4 regions of the Paenibacillus sp. 01T442 genome follow, and region 2 is predicted to be linked to each of the others. Evidence: riboswitches for the same ligand, from Rfam matches in the RefSeq annotation. Region 2 holds a riboswitch; each other region holds the start of a gene.

Region 1 (4,773 bases), on a different contig from region 2:
ATGCTGATTTAAAGGAAAAGCTGATTCAATATATTCAAGCTGATGGCGTTACGCATAGTCTAGACATGGCAACAGAAGCGAAGGAACAGTTCCTTGAACGATTTCAAAGAATTATTTTGGAGCCTAGGCAGCTTTCCTATAAAATTCAGTTTCCTGGTCCAACAGGTGCTAATTCTGTAGAAAGCGCATTAAAACTTGCCCGTAAGGTGACGGGAAGATCAACGGTTATTGGTTTTACGAATGCCTTCCATGGGATGACGCTCGGTGCTTTATCCGTAACAGGCAATAAATTCAAGCGAAGAGGTGCAGGTGTTCCCTTACATCATACGGTATCTATGCCATATGACGGGTATATGGGTGAGGGCGTCGACACAATTGAATACATGAAAAATTATATTCAAGATACGGGAAGCGGCGTCTCGCTGCCGGCTGCGATCATCGTGGAAACGATTCAAGGTGAAGGCGGAATCAACGAGGCGAGCATTTCATGGTTGCGCAGTCTTGATACGTTATGTAAAGAGCAAGGTATTCTACTCATCGTCGATGATGTACAGATGGGTTGTGGAAGAACGGGAACTTTCTTCAGCTTCGAAGAGGCAGGAATTAAACCGGATATTATCTGTCTGTCCAAGTCCATCGGTGGTTATGGTTTGCCAATGGCGTTGACACTGATTCGACCTGAACTGGATATTTGGGAACCTGGTGAACATAACGGTACTTTCCGAGGCAACAATTTGGCCTTCATTACAGCCTCGGAAGCGCTTCGGTATTGGGAGAATGAGCAATTCTCGACGAGTATTATGGAGAAAGGCAAGCTGCTGAATATCCGTCTGCAAGAAATGGTAGCCTCTTACCCACAATTAAAAGGGAAGGTCAGAGGAAGAGGACTTATGCAAGGTATTGTCTTCGAAATTAGTGGCGTAGCAGAGAGAATATCCGAACGTGCCTTCTCGAAGGGACTGATCATGGAAACCTCTGGAACCGACAGTGAGGTTGCCAAAATTATGCCGCCGTTAATCATTGATGAAGCAGGCTTAGTCCAAGGATTGGACATTTTACGAGAAAGTATGGAAGAAATTGCTGCAGAATTAAAGTTGACAAGTAAACAGGCATAGGAGGAGCAGGACATGATTGTAAGACAATTAGCCGAAAGAGTCGGCACTGAATTCCATGTAGATACAGAAACTTGGTATAGTACACGATTGCTTGTGAAAAGTGACCAGGTAGGCTTCTCTTTGCACGATACGACGATTAAAGCCGGTACTGAAACAGAGATATGGTACAAACATCATGTTGAAGCCGTGTACTGTATTCAAGGAGACGGTGAGATTGAAGTCCTCGAAAGCAAAGAGATTTATCCCATTTCCGCAGGAACCCTCTATGTCTTAAACGGTCATGAGAAACATCTGCTGCGCGGTAGAACGGATATGCGTATGATTTGTGTGTTTAATCCGCCTACAACAGGCCGAGAAGTTCATGATGCTGAAGGGACATACCCGTTAGACCCAATCTAATAAGGAGAGTGGCAATCCATGTTAACATCCAAGGGGCAAATTACGGTGAATCGATCGAGCATGCAAGACAGCTATCCATCAAGAATCTATCAGGAGCCAAAGCTACTGGAGCGGCAGGATCTGGTGGTTTATAACCCTACAATTAATCAGACAGAAATTAGTAAGGACCAGCTTACATTTTACGAGGAAAATGGTTATTTGTTTTTGGAATCCTTTTTTACCGAGGAACAGGTTCAATTCTGGAAGCAAGAGCTAGCAAGACTTTGGGAGCAAAGCAAAGAAGTGCAGAAGCCTGAAGTGATCAGAGAACCAGGGAATGATGAAATTAGATCTATATTCGCTGTGCATCGGGATGACGAAGTGTTCAAACAAATGGCTTCGGATCCACGTATACAAGATATCGTTAATCAAATTCTGGGTAGCCAAACCTATATCCATCAATCCAGAATTAATTTTAAACAAGGATTTACAGGTAAAGAGTTTTATTGGCATTCGGATTTTGAAACTTGGCATGTGGAAGATGGGATGCCGAGAATGCGAGCGCTTAGCTGTTCAATTGCGTTAGAAGATAATCATGCCAATAACGGTCCCCTTATGGTTATACCTGGCTCACATCGTACGTTTGTTTCCTGTGTCGGGGAAACGCCGGATGAGAATTATAAATCCTCGCTTCGCCGTCAAGAATATGGGGTTCCTGACCAAGAGAGTCTAAAACAGCTTGCCAAACAAGGCGGTATTGTTGCACCTACGGGTAAAGCTGGCTCCATCCTCCTATTCGATTGTAATTTAATGCACGGTTCAAATAGTAATATTACCCCAGATCCGCGCAGCAATGTTTTCATTGTATATAATAGTATGCTGAATAAACTCAATGCTCCTTACTCAGGTAAGGGACCTAGACCAGATTTTATCGCTGAACGCTTATCATGACATGATGTTTAAGGATCTTCCTAGTGAGGTCCTCATCGGTAATCAAAGAGGTGAAGCGGTGTGTTAGCAATATTAAGCAGCATTCTAGGCATTCAAATCGTGTATGTTTCTTGTTTCACACTCCGTATGATCCTGACTTTAAAAGGGGAGAAATATACAGCCGCTGCGATTAGCATGATAGAAGAGAACGATTGGTTTTGGAAGTATTGGCACGAAGAAAAAATGAAAAGTTTTTATACGCCTGCATTCGCAACGTGGATTCGAAAGCGTTTATTATTACGCTTGAACCAAAGAGCTTGCATGGTGGCTTCTGGTTGAAAATGATTCGGAAATAAGCAGGCATGGGTAAGCGCTGAGTCTTGCACGAGGCAAGAGCGGGGGAACCAAGTAAGCAGGTGTATGGCAGCATGCACAGTTGGGGTGAATCTCAGATGTATTGAGTAGGGCTATTCTCAGGTCCGAATCCGACAGCTAACTTCGTAAGCGTAATTGTGTAGAGGTAACGAGGAGGAGTGTGGCTTAAAGGCTAATTTTCGTTGCCTCTCAAAGGGGGAAAAGTAAAATGAAAAACAAGGAAGAATCCAATTCATCTGAGTATGTACTGGTCAATGCTCCGAACCGAGCGGGAAAAGATTTCATTCATCTATTACGTTCAAAAGGCATTCAATATTATGCACTCACGAACAATAAGTATGGAAAGAAAAAGCTGGAAGCTATGGGTGTGGATTCGATTATTATGGTTGACACCGAAGATGCCGCGACTTGGGTGCTCCCTGATATCCAAATAAGTAAAGTTTATTTATTTGAAATTAGTTTTAATCTATGCAGCAGGTATATTCAAATTTGTAAAGAGTGGGGCTCTGAGTCGATACACGTTGTAACAAAAGGGGATAAGTCAAGGAGTGCATATAGAGGCCTGGGTGCTAACCAATTTACGTACATAAACACGAACAATGAGGTATCATCTCTTTTGCCTTAAAGGTAGGTCGATACATTTCCTAAGTTGTTTATGGAAACTTGTAGAGTTTAAATAGAAGAGAGTAAAAAGTAAGAGCTCATCAAACCACAACTATGTGTTTAAAGCTGTGGTTTGATGGGCTATATTTTGTTTCGGATCAGATGAAATGGCATTTTAATGCATTATATTTCCTAATTAGGTAATGATTAATATAAAATAGTATATAGGGATGGTTATAAAAATGGTTTTGTATATTTCAATTGTTATTATTTTGGCTTTTGTTTTATGGGGAGCTCTTGCCCCTAATAAGCTGGCTGATTCCGCGACTTCACTCTTCGACTTTTCGATTAATAATTTTGGATGGTTTTTCTTAATTTCAACGTTTGGTATCTTACTCTTTGCTTTCTATCTTGCGTTTAGTAAGTACGGAAGGATTAAACTGGGAAAAGATGAAGATGAGCCTGAATATTCAACAGCATCTTGGTTCGCTATGTTGTTTAGTGCTGGAATGGGGATTGGGCTTGTTTTTTGGGGGGTGTCTGAGCCATTATCCCATTTTTTATCCCCTCCTGAAGGAGCTTCTGTAGCATCCATAGAAGCTGCACGACTAGCCATGCGTTATTCCTTTTTCCATTGGGGAGTTCATCCATGGGCAATCTACACCATCATTTCGCTAGCCTTAGCTTACTTTCAATTCCGGAAAGGTAAGAGGGGGCTAATTAGCGCCGTCTTTTCACCCATTCTTGGCAAGATATCAGAGGGATGGGTTGGAGGTGTGATAGATACACTTGCCATCATTGCTACTGTATTTGGTGTTGCCACCTCGCTTGGTTTAGGTGCACTTCAGATTAATGGCGGATTAAATCATATGTTCGGTATTTCAATAAGTCCATTTGTTCAAGTGGTCATTATTGCAGTGGTTACGGTTTTATTCTTGCTCTCGGCCACGACAGGCTTGGACAAAGGGATCCGAATATTGAGCAATACCAATTTAATTATAGCCGTCTTGCTAATGACTTTCGTATTTGTAGTTGGCCCTACCTCCTTCATTCTGGATTTATTTACTTCTACTTTAGGGGGATATTTGCAAAATATTGTGTACATGAGCCTACGAATGACTCCGTTTACACAGGGAACCTGGGTTGGTGTCTGGACGTTATTTTATTGGGCATGGTGGATAGCTTGGGGTCCTTTTGTCGGTACTTTTATTGCACGTGTTTCCAAAGGCAGAACAATCAAGGAGTTTGTATTAGGTGTTCTCTTGATCCCAAGTTTATTTAGCTTCGTTTGGTTTTCTGTATTCGGAGGAACAGGGTTGCACTTAGAGTTGTTTGATCATTATCCGATTGCGGCCGCGGCTGAAAAGGATGT
Region 2 (4,773 bases):
TTAATGGGATTGCCAGAAGCGTATAGTTTGGCTGTCGTGCCTTTGGAAGCCGAAGATGATCTATTGTTTGAATTTCGACATGTGCTGTTCTATACGGAAGGTGTGACCTTTACAACGCATCTACAGAGTGTGAAGAACACGTTGATCACGCAAGATTTAGTTAAAATGCAGTTTCACGGTCCCGGCAGTCTAGGTTTGCTAACAGCTGGCCCTATACATCACATGGCCCTGGATGCTGTGGAGCCTTTGTATGTTGATGTGAGTTGCCTTGTTGCCTATCCGCGGCAAGCTAAGCTGCGCCTCTGTGTATACGGCAACACTCTGGCAAGTCAGCATATGAATTATCACTGGGAGATTACGGGGCATGGGCATGTGCTTATGCAGCCTTGTAAGCCAGATCCCAAGTTGGACGAGCATATGAAATCGGATAGCTTACTGCGCCGCATAGCACGGGAAGTGCTGCCATTTGGGGGCGTTTTCATAAAATAATAAAAAATAGTTGCATTTGTTTTGAATACCTGATATATTATTCCTTGTCGCCTCAGAGAATCACTTGATGAGCGAAAGAGAAATTACACCGTGCGGAAGTGGCTCAGCGGTAGAGCATCGCCTTGCCAAGGCGAGGGTCGCGGGTTCGATCCCCGTCTTCCGCTCCAATATTTGCGCCCTTAGCTCAGCTGGATAGAGTATTTGACTACGAATCAAAAGGTCGGGAGTTCGAATCTCTCAGGGCGCGCCATTTACACTTTATATTCACTACGGGACGTAGCTCAGCTTGGTAGAGCACCTGCTTTGGGAGCAGGGGGTCGCATGTTCAAATCGTGTCGTCCCGACCATTTTAGATTTTTTATATGCGGGCGTAGTTTAATGGTAGAACTTCAGCCTTCCAAGCTGATCGCGCGGGTTCGATTCCCGCCGCCCGCTTACAGAAGAAAGAGACCACCTTCGGGTGGTCTTTTTCTTCATTATTAGGGAATTGAACCCTTTAGGGCTCGATGAGTAATAAACCTACTTCCCGCAATTTAACTGGATTTTCTCCATCTATTTGAAGCGTATTTCTCGAATTCGAAAGTTTAACTGTATTCCTGTAGTTAAATTCCTTCGATTTGGTCGATTCTTCAAATTTCATATAAATTAAATGTACTTTCTCCATGTAATCACGAAAATACGTCAGATTCGAGTAAATTAGCTGTAGTTTATACATCTAAACACGAATCGGGAGTCTTCTTGCGTTCGCAGAAGAACCGACAGATTCATCGACATAGAGCATCGATGTTCCGTTTCATATTCATATTTTCCAATAGTCATACACGTGTATCTAGGTTAAAATGGGAAAAACATGCAAAGGGGACTTACCGAAATGAACGCTATTGAAAATCGTATTCAGGGGTTACACCAGTATCAATCGCAGTTAACGGCGCCTGCTGATCTGGCTGCATTCTGGGAGCGTGCATATACGGAAGCTACGCAAGATGCATCCTATACAAGAGAGCCGGTAGCATCACCTTTTATACAAGCGGAAGTGAATAAGATCGTCTTGCAGGGTGCTGCGGAAACACCGATTCATGCTTGGTTGTTACTGCCTAATGCTGAGAGCAAGTCTAAGAAGGTACCTTGTATTGTTACATTCCCAGGCTATACGGGCTCCAAGGGAAGACCCGAGGATCATGCTGCTTGGTTGCTTATGGGGTATGCGGTACTTGCGGTTGATGTACGCGGGCAAGGCGGCGAAAGCGGTAACCTGCTGCCACAGGAGACTGGCATGACGAGGGGCTGGATTACACAGGGGATTCTCGACGCGGAGACGAGCTACTATCGTGCAGTTGCGATCGATTCCTTGCGTGCTGTACACTGCGCGTTAGAGCAACCAGAAATCGACAGTGAGCGGGTATTCGTATACGGCGGAAGCCAGGGCGGAGGGCTTGCCCTACTCGTAACCGCGCTTGAGAAGCGTATTCGGTCAACCGTTGCCCATGTACCGAATCTATGCCACATGGATTTGGGCTTGTTGCAATCGGTCAGCTCACTTAGTGAGGCAGCGGAATTCGTTACCCGGTTCCCAGAATATCTGCCAGATGTACTGCGAACAGTTTCCTATTTCGATATCGTGAATTTGGGCGATCGAATTGAGCAGCCTGTTCACGTTACGGTAGGATTGAAGGATACGTGCTGCTTGCCAGAAGCGATTTTCGCTGCGTATAACCGAATCGAATCAGCACACAAATCGATTGAAGTGTACCCCTTCATGGGGCACGCGACACCTCCTGGCTCTCATGCAGCGGCACATGCCTTTTTCTCAAAATGGTAAGGTCTGAAGTAAGAGGCTTCACACTTGGATAACCTATTACTAACTTGAAGGGAGGTGCTGACAAATGGAAAAAGTGGATTCATTTGAAGAGGTATTCGAGCTGATGGAAGCCGCTTTTCCTGTAACGGAAATAAGGACGTATGAAGGTCAGCGAGCACTGTTATCTCATCCTAATTACAGCATCGATGTCGAGAGAGATGCTCAAGGGCAACTACTTGGCTTCTTGGCCAGTTGGAACTTTAGTACGTTTCGATTTGTGGAACATATCGCCGTCAACGCTGCCATAAGAGGCGGTGGGATTGGCAAGCAAATGCTGACGACGTATATGAGCCGTGCAAGTACCCCTATCGTACTTGAAGTCGAGCCTCCGACTGCCTCAGATGCTACGCGGAGAATTGAATTCTATAAGCGCTGCGGCTTCCATTTGAACCTATTTCCTTATGCACAGCCACCACTCAGAGAAGGTCAACTGAAATTGCCTCTCAACATCATGAGTTATCCTAGTCCGATGACAGAAAATGAATTTAATCCCTGTAAGCATATTCTATTTACCGAGGTGTATAAGCAGCTGCTCTGAAAAGAGTGGCTGTTTTTTTGTACTTTACATAGCAAAGGAAACACTTACCATCTCGCAAAAGTTGTCATCCTAAAACGAACTATGCTAGTCTAATATAGACAAAAAATGCCGAATCTCGGAGCATCGAAAGCTCTGGTACGGGGGACTTCTTTACTTGGGGTGAATGAATGCTCAGTTAGCCATAGGCTAATGGGGTGCGCTAGGGAAAACCTCTTCCCGAACCCGTCAACTAACCTCGGAGGCTTCAAGGAGGCACAACGTTTTGAAACTTTTTACCAAAAGCTTTATTTGTTCATGCGCTCTTGTAGGCGCAGCCTTTTTCCTGTTCGCCGCTCCATCCACGCATGCTGCTGCCCCAGACACCTCTTCGGTGAAGGTTCAAGTCAATGATGACTTGGTGCAGTTCCCGGAAGTACAGCCGTTTATTGATACGGAAGGTACACTTCAGGTGCCACTACGTGTGTTGTCGGAGAAATTAGGTTATCAAGTGGGATGGGCGAAGCAAGGCGATGAAGTCGTCGTCACGCTTAAGAACAAAGAACAGGCGATTCAACTCACAACGGACGAAGAGCAAGCGATCGTGAACAGTAAGTTAGTTGAATTAGAGAGCAGTCCAACTTTGGTTAAAGGGAGTACCTATGTCCCTCTACGCTTTGTTACAGAGACGTTTGGATCTGCGATTGCGTGGAACGATGCGAATAAAATTGCCATCGTGGAAGAGGACGGCAAGACTCATAAGCCAGCCTGGATTGCACCGCCACCAGTAGCTCTAGCAGCCCCAGTGGCCAAGGTCGTTCAGTCATCCATTGCAGCTCAAATTATTCAAGCTGCAACGACGTTCAAAGGGACACCGTACCGATGGGGAGGAACTACACCTAAGGGCTTCGATTGCTCTGGATTCGTTCGTTATGTATACGAGGCCAAAGGTATCGAGCTGCCACGCACCTCCGTGCAAATGTACGATAATGCGGGGGCAAGAGTGACGGATTTGAAAGCGGGAGACCTCGTCTTCTTTGCTTCTGGTATCGTCAACCATGTAGGCATTTACATCGGAAATAATCAATTCATTTCCTCGACAACATCCGTTGGTGTAACGGTTGATAGTCTCGCTAGCTCCTATTGGGGCTCCAGATATGTAGGTGCCAAACGCGTGTTATAAAATAGCTGCAAAATCAAGTATAAGTACTGGTATAAGAGCGTATGTTCGCTATGACTTTCTATATGGAAAGCAAAGCGGCAGATGCTCTTTTTTTTGCGCGAATTTGTGCGATTTTTATCGAATTTTTGAGAATTATAGCCTATAATGAAACAATGGTTGGAAGAAAGTAGGTGGCGCGTGCGGCATGCAAGTCAGTGTCTGGAAAAGCTTGTTTCATAAAATTAAATTGTCGGGTCGAACAGATCGCATGTATAACGTGGAAACAGGTCCTGCCATACCAGAAGACATTCGGGTCGTGATTAAGCAATTTTTTCATTCGTATAACCATTTCAAAGGGGCTAGGCAATTCCAAACAGATACGTTCATTAAAGAAGTATTTTACGCAACAAAACAAGATCCGAGGGATCAGCGCTCCATAGATGAGATGGAAACTTATATTCAGAGCAAGAATGTGAACCGGTTACGACTGAAATCTTATGTGATTGATGAATATTTACGTGTTGGTGAGAAGGTATGTATGATCGGTGTGACGCGGGAGTTTAGCAATGCGCATCGCAATCGTGTGCTTTATTTTATCATTCAGGAAGATGGCATTTGGCGGTTCCATCATATCGTGAGATCACATCATGGCAAAATTCTTGAGAAATTTCAGGTGAAGGAACAGGTTGGATTTGTGGTTGGGGATGATAAGGTAGCGCTGCTCTTTCTTACACATGCCGATTCGGCGGA
Region 3 (4,773 bases), on a different contig from region 2:
TTTTTCTTCCGCGATTTGAAGCTGACCCAGCATGACGGAAGCTGTGACGGAAACGCCGATATCGTCAGGCACCTTTATATCAATATCTCCTACAACACCTTGTAGGATAACTGTCGTTTCTTTTTGCTCGAGAATTGCCATGGAAAGATCCATATACGTTTCTCCCACCAAGTACCACGTCGAGGAATTCCGTTGAATCCATGGTTCTCGGCCTAGGCGAAGGCTATCAACAATCTTCTGCTTTTGGGTATACGTATCATCTTTATGAATCTGCTTGGATCGAATGAAAAATAAACCTAATGAAATCAACACAACCGAAATGACAATGGTAAGATGATCACCGAATAATATGACGGCACCAATCCCCATCAGCACATAGCCCTTGCGCTCTTTGCGTGAACGAACACGATGAATGCCCAGCAAAATAAGGATTACGGCCATAACGGGAAAAAAGCCTATGGTATGTTCCAGAAGCAAAAAAATACCGGCTCCAATCAGCAAAAGCGCTGTATTCCGGCTGCGGTTATTTTTCGTTTCCTCTCCCATCGATGCACCTCCTCTGGCTGCCATTTCTCTTTCGTTCATACGATTCCTAGCATACCATAAGAATKGACGACCTCCAAGATGCAAATCCTTATAGATCAAGGCTTTGCTTTCGTGGAGGTCACCGTCCATGACTATTTGCTGTCGTGCGGGTCTCGCTCACCGCGAGAACGCTGCTCCTGCTGCCACTCATGCTGCAGCTTGCTGCGCAGCGCGCGCAGTTCGTGTTGAAGGTTGCCACCGGCTTCCTTCAGCGTCTCCTTCGACAGGCGGCCCGCTACGCGTAGCCCCTGCAACGCCTCCCGGCCGAGCTCGCGGCCGGTGACCTCCAGCTCGCGCCATGTGTCGCGAGCCTCTTTGCCGTGCAGCCCGCCGCGCGGCTGCTCATCCTCGGCTGCGTGTCCCGCACGCAGCCCGCGCAGTTCCTCTGCGAGCGCCAGGCACAAGTCCTGGCTGCTCGCGTACTGCGCGCGGTAGTGCTCGCTCGCGGCTTCCTCGTTCAGCTTCTCTTGCAGGGCAAGCCGCGCTAGATCTTCTTCGCCAGCGCGCATCGCAAGCTCGGCCTGCTCACCGCGCAGCTTCGCCATCTCTTCCGCTCGCGCGATGTTACTGCGCAAGGCAATCGTTGCTTGCAGCGCTTCCTCATAGCGTTCCTCAAGCTGTGCGATCTGGCTACCGTCGTCAGAAGTGGCTGGATTCGTTTTGCCGATCGTCTCGTGCCAGACGGTTTCAGCCATTTTGCCAATACGGTCAAATATATTAGTAGGATCCATTTCCCGATTCTTATTATTATTCATGTACAATCGCCCCTCATCCATCATCATACTCTTATGGTAGCTCAATTTCTGAGGTTCTAAAACCGACTATCGACTGTTTTTGAACCTAGACCTAAGTCTAGTATAAATGGGCATAACCATATTTTGGTCGTTGCCCAAGCATGCCAGTGATGCTAAAATATTTGAAGCCGAGTCTAGTGCATATATGCAGGCACTGGTACGGGGGACGAAATACTTGGGGTGAATATTTGCTTCAGCTTGGAGCAGACTAGGGAGAACCTTCTTCCCGAACCCGTCAACTAACCTCGAAGGCTCAAGAAGGAGGATTACCAATTGAATAAGCTTACCAAAGGGTTAACTAGCCTAGCTGCCTCACTAGCAGTATTGGCTGGAGGCTTTCTTTCCCCATTTACAGCTCAAGCAGCTGAAATGGCCGTGAAAGTGCAAGTCAATGATGAACTGATCCATTTTCCTGATGCACAGCCATTTCTGGATGGCAACCACACCACCCAAGTCCCGCTTCGATTTGTAACGGAGAAGCTCGGATATACGGTCAACTGGCAGAAAGATGGCAATCAGATTAAGGTAACACTAAATAACGACAATCATACGATTACCTTKGTTTCAGGGCAAAAAGAAGCTAACGTTGATGATGCAACGGTCATCTTAGACGGAGCTTCTCAGTATCAAAATGGACGTGTATATGTACCTCTTCGCTTCCTTTCCACAACCGCAGGCGTACCTGTACAGTGGGATGCAAGCAGTAATCTAGCTATCTTAAGTAAAGATGGAGAGCAACATGCACCTGATTATCAAGTATTCGAATCTACAGCTTATTCGGCAGATCCTTCTGAAAATGGCGGGTATGGAGCCATTGATTACATGGGCAACCCACTAGCAATTGGCACAGTTGCTGTTGATCCTTCCGTCATTCCACTTGGCACGAAGCTTTATATTGAAGGCTATTCGTTTAGCGGGCTTCCTAAAGGCGGCATGTACGTCTACGCAACAGATACGGGCGGATCCATTAAAGGAAATCGCATGGACATCTTTATTCCAGGCTCAAGGAAATCATTACAAAGCTTTGGCTTCCAGAAGATTAAAGTGTATCAAATTCCCAATTAAATGCATGGAGAGAGCTGCCCTAAGAGTCATACAAGGGCAGCTCTTTTTGTAGTTGAATGTTCCACTCAATAAGGGCATATGTCCAATCAACAGGGTTCCCACCCACATATGTTATATAGTGTTTAACCCACATTCAAAACCGGAGGGGATACTATGTCAGCTGCAGTTGGTTGTGGAACGCCAGGATACGGAAGTTCCGCAGGTTTAGTTCTTGTACTTTATGTACTGTTGGTCATCATTCTTGCTACTTTCTACTAGGACCATCTTCCGCCTGCGAAAATAAACCCAGCTGCTGAAGCTTCTCATTACGAGGCTTCAGCAGCCGGGCTTTTTCATTTGAATTCGATGCCACTCGTTCGCTGCTTCAAGATTTCTTCCAGCATTCCCCCAATATACGCCCCCGCTTCCATGGCAGGTGTTCCACCGCGATGAATGTTCGAAATAACCATCCGATCCGAATCCGTTCCCCCCGTTCTTGGCTTATAACACATGTACGCACTTAACGACTCAGCAGTCACAAGACCGGGTCTCTCACCGATAAGCAGCACAAGACATTCCGGATTTAACAAATCTCCGATGGCATCCATACAGCCTACCCGTCCGCGATTCACATAGATTGTCGTTCCCGCTGTTAAGCCTCGCAATCGCAAGGAATCCAGCAAGGCAGGATACAGGTCACGCATATTCGCTTCGATGCTATTTGCACTTAACCCATCGGATACTACGATTTGCACTTGTGGCCTAAGCTGACATTTCGCTAATAGCTCCTGTTTGCTTTCGGGCTTCAATACTCTCCCTAGATGAGGACGCTTCAAATACATATTCTTCGTTTCTGCACAAGAATCGACGATGAGCCACCTCATTTCTGCTAAGAGAGCAGAACTCACCTCATTGTGCACAGCATCCACGCTGCTAGCATGATCCCATCGAAAAGTCAGTAACTCACTCGTTAATGGACGTGTACCTGATCTAGAAACGCCAATGCGTGCCGGAGTTAGTGCTTTCATCCGAGCGAATTCATCCACGCTTTCCACCTCCTCGCCAGAATAGCCTAGAATCACCTGCTAGCGGACTTAGCGTACCGTTCAACCATAGGCCTATGTCTTGCAGCCAATCTCGAAATTCTGGTGCTGGCGCGCGCCCAAACAACTCGCGTAAAGTCGCAATATCGTGGTAGCTGAGTGATTGGTAATTGAGCATGCAGTCATCCGCCATAGGTACGCCAATCAGGAAGTTCACATGAGCAGAAGCCAGCATGACCGCTAAGGAATCCATATCATTTTGATCAGCATTCATATGATTGGTATAGCACACATCAACCCCCATCGGGAGACCATGCATTTTGCCCATAAAATGATCCTCAAGGCCTGCACGTATAACTTGCTTGCTATTGTACAAATACTCTGGACCGATAAAACCTACCACCGTATTAACCAAAAAAGGCTTGTAGATTCTAGCTAATCCGTAGCATCTCGCTTCCAACGTCACTTGGTCTATGCCATGATGCGCTTCCGAAGATAGCTCCGAACCCTGCCCCGTTTCAAAATACCACCGATTCGGCCCCGCCGCACTGCCCATTCTATGAATCAAGGCATCCGCTTCATCCAGAAGCGCCTTATGAATGCCAAACGCGCGATTGCCTTTCTCCGTACCGGCCAAGCTCTGGAATATAAGATCAGCCCTGGCCCCCTGCTTGATCGCTTCCATCTGTGTCGTCACATGAGCTAAGACACAGTTCTGCGTCGGGATACGCCACGTCTCCATGACTTCCTTCGCCGCTTCTAGCAGCGCTTTGGTCGTCTGTGGATGGTCCGTTACGGGATTGATCCCAATAACCGCATCCCCAATCCCATAGCTCAGTGCCTCGTATAGCGAAGCTTTCATCCCTTCCAAGGAATCGGTCGGATGATTGGGCTGTGCTCGGCTGCTCAATGTACCTCGATGCCCGATCTCCGTATTACACCTTGTCCGCACTTCAATACGCGAAGCTGCTTGAATGAGATCCAGGTTCGACATGATTTTGGCAACAGCTGCAATCATCTCGCTCGTGAGTCCCTTCGAAATTCGAAGCAACTCATCTCCCGTTGTTTCCGTTCGCAGGATATATTCTCGCAGCTCCGCAACTGACCATTGGCTAATAGAAGCATAGACAGTTTCATCTATACTTTCCTCAATCAACCGCGATACCTCATCTTCTTCAGCAGGCAGCAGCGAATGATTTCGAATCTCAGTGAGGAGGAGATCTGCAAGTACGGTCTTTGCTGCAATCCTTTCCTTGAGATCTGAGGCACTGACACCTGCCAAGTCATCACCAGAGCGCTCTTCATTT
Region 4 (4,773 bases), on a different contig from region 2:
GGTGTTGGTGTTGATGTTGATGTTGGTGTTGATGTTGATGTTGGTGTTGATGTTGGTGTTGGTGTTGGTGTTGGTGTTGGTGTTGATGTTGGTGTTCCTATAGATGTAGATGTAGAATCAATCACCGTTTCCACTTCTGCAGCACGCTGCTCCACCTCACATCCTGCAAACGCTACCATCGCACTTATAAAGAAAAGGAGGCACATCGTGCGCCCCCTCATTTATGTTTCCGCCAGTCTAATTTACTTTTCTCCAGCTGATAGGCAAAATCGTTCTCAAGACGTTTCTCTTCCGCCTTGCGAGCAGCCTCTACCCTGGCTCTTTCTGCATCCTTCTTCGCTTGCTCTTCCGCTTTCATCGCGTCAGCCTGGGCTTTGAGCCCTTCCAGTATTTCCGGACGCAGCAGATCCTTCAGCGTTGCAGGTTTATCTTGCACGCTAGCCGCAGCTGGCGTAATCTTTGCTTTCTTTTTCACCATAATAAGGTCACCTCGTCTACAAGTTCTCCCTATTATTGTACACTTCTATTGATGTAAATGATACGGCACTGTTGCAACAACGATATCCTTATCGGCTTGAAGCTTCGAACGAATCCGCGCCGCAGATTGATTATGGAGCAGACGGTGCCACCATTTCTTCGGCATGAATTGCGGGAGAATAACCATGATCGACTGCTTCTCCGACATATGCGTGTCGATGCGATCAATGAATTCAGCCAGCGGCTTCAGAATCGTTCTGTAGCGTGATTTGAACACTACGAGTCGAACACCTGGATCCCAGATCTGCCACTTCTCCTGCATCGATTCTTCGTCCTCATCCGAGAAGGAGACATAGAACGCGATGACGTTAGGCGAGAGCGATTTGGCATAGTTCAGGGTCTGCTCTACCGCTTTGTGAATCCCAGCCACAGGTACGATAATGACCGGCTCTTTGGTACACACACGGTCTTGTGTGATATCAATCCGCAGCTGTTTGGCTACGTCGTCGTAATGGTGACTAATTTTCGTAATGAGCCAGAGGAGGATCGGTGTAATGATAATGACAATCCAAGCACCCTCGCTAAATTTGGTAACGGAGAAAATGATAAGAACCGCAAGGGAGACAATACCACCCAGGCCGTTAATGATCAACTTCCCGATCCAGCCAGATACCCGCTCTTTGAGCCATTTACGAACCAACCCCGTCTGAGCAAGTGTAAAAGATAAAAATACGCCAATCGCATAAAGCGGAATAAGTGCATCGGTTTTACCTTTAAAGCCAATCAATAACAGGCTGGCTAATACGCCTAGCGTAATAATGCCATAGTGATACGAAAGCCGATCCCCACGGAAGGAGAACATGCGCGGGAAGTTTTTGTCTTGGGCCATGATGGACGCCAAGATCGGGAAGCCATTGAAGCTTGTATTCGCAGCGAGCACCAAGATTAGCATTGTCGCGATTTGCGTCGCGTAGTACATCACACCTCGGCCAAAGGCTTGCTCCGTTACCATCGAAAGAACCGATGTATGACCGTTATGATCCGGTGCCACCCCATACCCTAAGGCAATCAGCGTTACACCACCGAACACGATGGCCAACAGACCGCCTAGTGAGAGGAGTGTTCGTTTGGCATTTTTGACAGATGGCGTTCTAAAATGCGGCACGGCATCGGAGATCGCTTCGATCCCCGTTACAGCTGAACAACCGGACGAGAACGCTTTGAGAAGTACGAACAAGGTTAATGAGTTCGTTGCTGCGCTTGGTGCGAATTCGATCGCATGTGTATTCATAGATCCTGTCAGTAAATCGAAAATACCTTTACCCACTAACAAAAGGATACAAAGAATAAAAAAGTACGTTGGAATCGCGAATACCGTTCCTGATTCGGAAGTACCTCGCAAGTTCAGCCAGACCATAATCCAAACCAGTAAGATGGTCAGCGGAACAATGTACGGTACAGCCGATGGAAATGCCGAGGTAATCGCCTGGACACCAGCCGATATCGAAACGGCTACGGTTAAGGTATAGTCGATTAGCAGAGAGACACCGGTAAGACGTCCCCACACCATGCCTAAATTTTCTTTCGTCACCATATAGGCGCCGCCGCCCATCGGGTACGCTTCGATCACTTGTCTATAGCTCAACACGAGCAGTAGAATCAAAGCAATAATCGAAACCGCAATCGGCAATGAGAAGGCAAAAGCTGCAACCCCCACTGTCGCGAGCTCTAACAGAATTTGCTCCGTCCCATACGATACGGATGATAAGGCATCTGACGACAAGATAGGGAGGGCTTTCCAGACAGGCATTTTCTCCGACTCAATCTCACTCGACTTTAGCGGCTTACCGAACACAATTTTTTTCAATGAATCACTTGTCATTTCGCCGTTGTTCCTCCAATTAAAGCCATATCAATACTATATTTTTGAAAAATGGACGCAAAAAAACACAAGGATCGACCTTGTGTTTTGAACACACGTTCTCCTTTCTCACGTTCGCTTACGAGGTTAGCTGCCGGGTTCGGGCCGCGAGAAATCTGCCCTAAAAGGTACTGAATCCGTACCGTTATTCACCCCATGTTACTCGTGGTTCCCCCGCTTTTCTTAAAAGAAAATTAAGCGAAATATTCAACTGTTCATGTACGTGTTGAATACTACTCTCTTCTACCAACATAGTAAAGGAGGGAAAAAACGTAAAAAGCACTCTCCGACCTCACGTTTCACCCGATAATTCGCTTACAATTACCTGATTCGTTGATTATCTTCCATTCTCGTAGGTAATCAGGGTATTTTAACTTATTAACAAGGTTTCAGTCCGTCAAAGTTACTGGTTCGTGCGAACATTCTGTTGGATGAACCGCTTCCTTTAAATAATCGTGTAATTCACCCAATCCACGCGAGTTCCGCCCATTTTGTCAAAAAACTGTTGTGCACGATGATTGTCAGGCGCGGTGATCCATGACATGAAGGCATAGCCGTTTTCCTTGGAGTAGATTTGGCACTTCTGGAACAAGTCTTCTTCTGCTGCGGTCCCCCGGTAAGACTCGAGAAGGAAGAGGTCATTCATGATCGTAATGGGATTTGCCTTCATCGTACTCCAAGAAAAATACAGGGTCGCAAAGCCTACGAGCTCTCCCTCTTGGTCGACAACAAACTGTATACCGCCTTGTTCCTGAAGCAAGTTACTAATCAGTCGATGAATATCAGTTCTTAACGGCTGTGGCTTCTTATAAAAGCCTACAATATAGACATACATCAACTCTGTTAATACCTCCAAATCTTCAATTTCCACTTTTCTTATCACGTGTCCCATCGTATTCCTCCATGTGTTTTATGAATGATAATACAATTATATGTATAAATATTCAACCCTTTACTGATTTAATACAGGCCAATTCATTGACACACCCTACCCGCCATGATAAACTGTCACAAAATATATTATAGTTTAGATCGGAAGGTGTACCATGTCAGACAACGCAACCTCTTCAGCTCAAGGAACAACACATGCTCAACCTGAGATGCCTGGCCGCTTACGAGAAACGCCTGTCTCATGGTTGCTCTGTTTTACGATTGTACTTGTCATCATGAACACGATGATGTTCAATCTGGCTCTGCCCAAAATTTCCGTACAATTCGAGCTCAGTCCTTCAACGGCATCGTGGATTGTTACGGGGTATTCAATCATTTTCGCCATCGCATCGATCACCTACAGCCGCTTGTCCGACTTCGTGCCTATTCGCAGGCTTTACGTCATTGCCCTGCTCTCGCTAGGCGGCGCCTCCATTCTAGGGTTGTTCACGGACAGCTTCGGACTGTTGCTGTTTACGCGGTTGATTCAAGCATCCGGCGCAGGTGCGATCCCTTCGCTTGGTATCGTACTCGTAACCCGCTACATTCCGTTGTCTCGTAGAGGCAGAGCCATGTCGCTCATCCTTTCCGCAGCTTCACTTGGCTTGGGACTAGGCCCCGTCGCAGGGGGATCCATCGTTCAGTATTTGGGCTGGCATTTCCTGTTCGTCATTACAGCGGTCACGCTGCTGCTTATTCCTATCTTTCTCATCCTGCTGCCAAAAGAAAAACCAGAAAGCGGCTCGTTCGATTTCATCGGTGCTCTGCTCCTCGGGATTGGGACGACGGGGTTGCTGCTCTTCCTTACGTCTAAGAGTCTGATCGCACTCCTAGCAGGCGTCATTGCGATTGCCCTATTCACTCTGCGCATTCGCCGAGCCTCACAACCGTTCGTGCAGCCTGCCCTATTCGGCGACAGACCCTATATGGCGCTCAGCGCAATCGGCGTGTTTTCCTATATGATCAGCTTTGGCTTCTTGTTCCTTGCGCCACAGATGCTTGCGCGGGTTTTCGGTTTAGCTCCGCTTACTTCGGGACTATTGCTCTTCCCTGGCGCTTTGTTGGCTATGCTCGTCTCCAACCGTGTGGGTCGCATCATTGACCGCTATGGGAATACGGCGTTACTCCGCTACGTACCATGGTTGATGCTAGTTTCAACCGTAGGGCTTGCCCTGACTGCAAGCTATTCCTCTTACTGGATTGCTGCACTCTACATCCTAGTCAGCATCAGCTTTACGACACTTTCCAGCGCTGTATCCAATGAGCTCTCCCGGCAATTGACCACAGATCGCATCGGCTCGGGCATGGGCTTGTTCCAATTGCTGCAATTTTTTAGTGGCGCGTTCGCCGTTGCGCTCTCGGGGAGCGCACTGGTCTGGCAGAAAGCCCTGCCGCTTGAACGTGCTTTTGACAACCTCATCTGGGGGATGGCGGTGGTTGCGCTT

The links. A riboswitch is a leader RNA that binds a small molecule or an ion and turns the genes downstream of it on or off. The one in region 2 is predicted to bind cyclic di-AMP.
Region 1: it holds a riboswitch for cyclic di-AMP, as region 2 does, so the genes downstream of both, AC1DLM_RS13480 (hypothetical protein) here and AC1DLM_RS00105 (C40 family peptidase) in region 2, are expected to answer to the same signal.
Region 3: it holds a riboswitch for cyclic di-AMP, as region 2 does, so the genes downstream of both, AC1DLM_RS14810 (stalk domain-containing protein) here and AC1DLM_RS00105 (C40 family peptidase) in region 2, are expected to answer to the same signal.
Region 4: it holds a riboswitch for cyclic di-AMP, as region 2 does, so the genes downstream of both, AC1DLM_RS06195 (APC family permease) here and AC1DLM_RS00105 (C40 family peptidase) in region 2, are expected to answer to the same signal.

The regions. Positions count from the first base shown of each region.
Region 1 covers NZ_JBFTPF010000013.1:94,523-99,295, forward strand. Annotated here, with positions in the region: gene ectB (diaminobutyrate--2-oxoglutarate transaminase) at 1-1,115, shown strand, start outside; gene AC1DLM_RS13465 (ectoine synthase) at 1,128-1,514, shown strand; gene thpD (ectoine hydroxylase) at 1,533-2,444, shown strand; partial or broken gene AC1DLM_RS13475 (DUF2179 domain-containing protein) at 2,505-2,779, shown strand; cyclic di-AMP (ydaO/yuaA leader) riboswitch at 2,785-2,945, shown strand; gene AC1DLM_RS13480 (hypothetical protein) at 3,007-3,423, shown strand; gene AC1DLM_RS13485 (glycine betaine uptake BCCT transporter) at 3,644-4,773, shown strand, end outside.
Region 2 covers NZ_JBFTPF010000001.1:3,643-8,415, forward strand. Annotated here, with positions in the region: gene AC1DLM_RS00070 (AIM24 family protein) at 1-489, shown strand, start outside; tRNA gene AC1DLM_RS00075 (tRNA-Gly) at 582-656, shown strand; tRNA gene AC1DLM_RS00080 (tRNA-Arg) at 663-739, shown strand; tRNA gene AC1DLM_RS00085 (tRNA-Pro) at 760-836, shown strand; tRNA gene AC1DLM_RS00090 (tRNA-Gly) at 854-924, shown strand; gene AC1DLM_RS00095 (acetylxylan esterase) at 1,361-2,308, shown strand; gene AC1DLM_RS00100 (GNAT family N-acetyltransferase) at 2,373-2,885, shown strand; cyclic di-AMP (ydaO/yuaA leader) riboswitch at 2,982-3,144, shown strand; gene AC1DLM_RS00105 (C40 family peptidase) at 3,148-4,044, shown strand; gene AC1DLM_RS00110 (hypothetical protein) at 4,229-4,773, shown strand, end outside.
Region 3 covers NZ_JBFTPF010000014.1:251,827-256,599, forward strand. Annotated here, with positions in the region: gene liaF (cell wall-active antibiotics response protein LiaF) at 1-546, opposite strand, end outside; gene AC1DLM_RS14805 (PspA/IM30 family protein) at 678-1,340, opposite strand; cyclic di-AMP (ydaO/yuaA leader) riboswitch at 1,496-1,648, shown strand; gene AC1DLM_RS14810 (stalk domain-containing protein) at 1,653-2,444, shown strand; gene AC1DLM_RS14815 (YjcZ family sporulation protein) at 2,598-2,702, shown strand; gene eutC (ethanolamine ammonia-lyase subunit EutC) at 2,777-3,469, opposite strand; gene AC1DLM_RS14825 (ethanolamine ammonia-lyase subunit EutB) at 3,462-4,773, opposite strand, start outside.
Region 4 covers NZ_JBFTPF010000004.1:150,094-154,866, reverse strand. Annotated here, with positions in the region: gene AC1DLM_RS06205 (polysaccharide deacetylase family protein) at 1-206, opposite strand, end outside; gene AC1DLM_RS06200 (YqkE family protein) at 218-478, opposite strand; gene AC1DLM_RS06195 (APC family permease) at 524-2,359, opposite strand; cyclic di-AMP (ydaO/yuaA leader) riboswitch at 2,460-2,609, opposite strand; gene AC1DLM_RS06190 (N-acetyltransferase family protein) at 2,844-3,290, opposite strand; gene AC1DLM_RS06185 (MFS transporter) at 3,445-4,773, shown strand, end outside.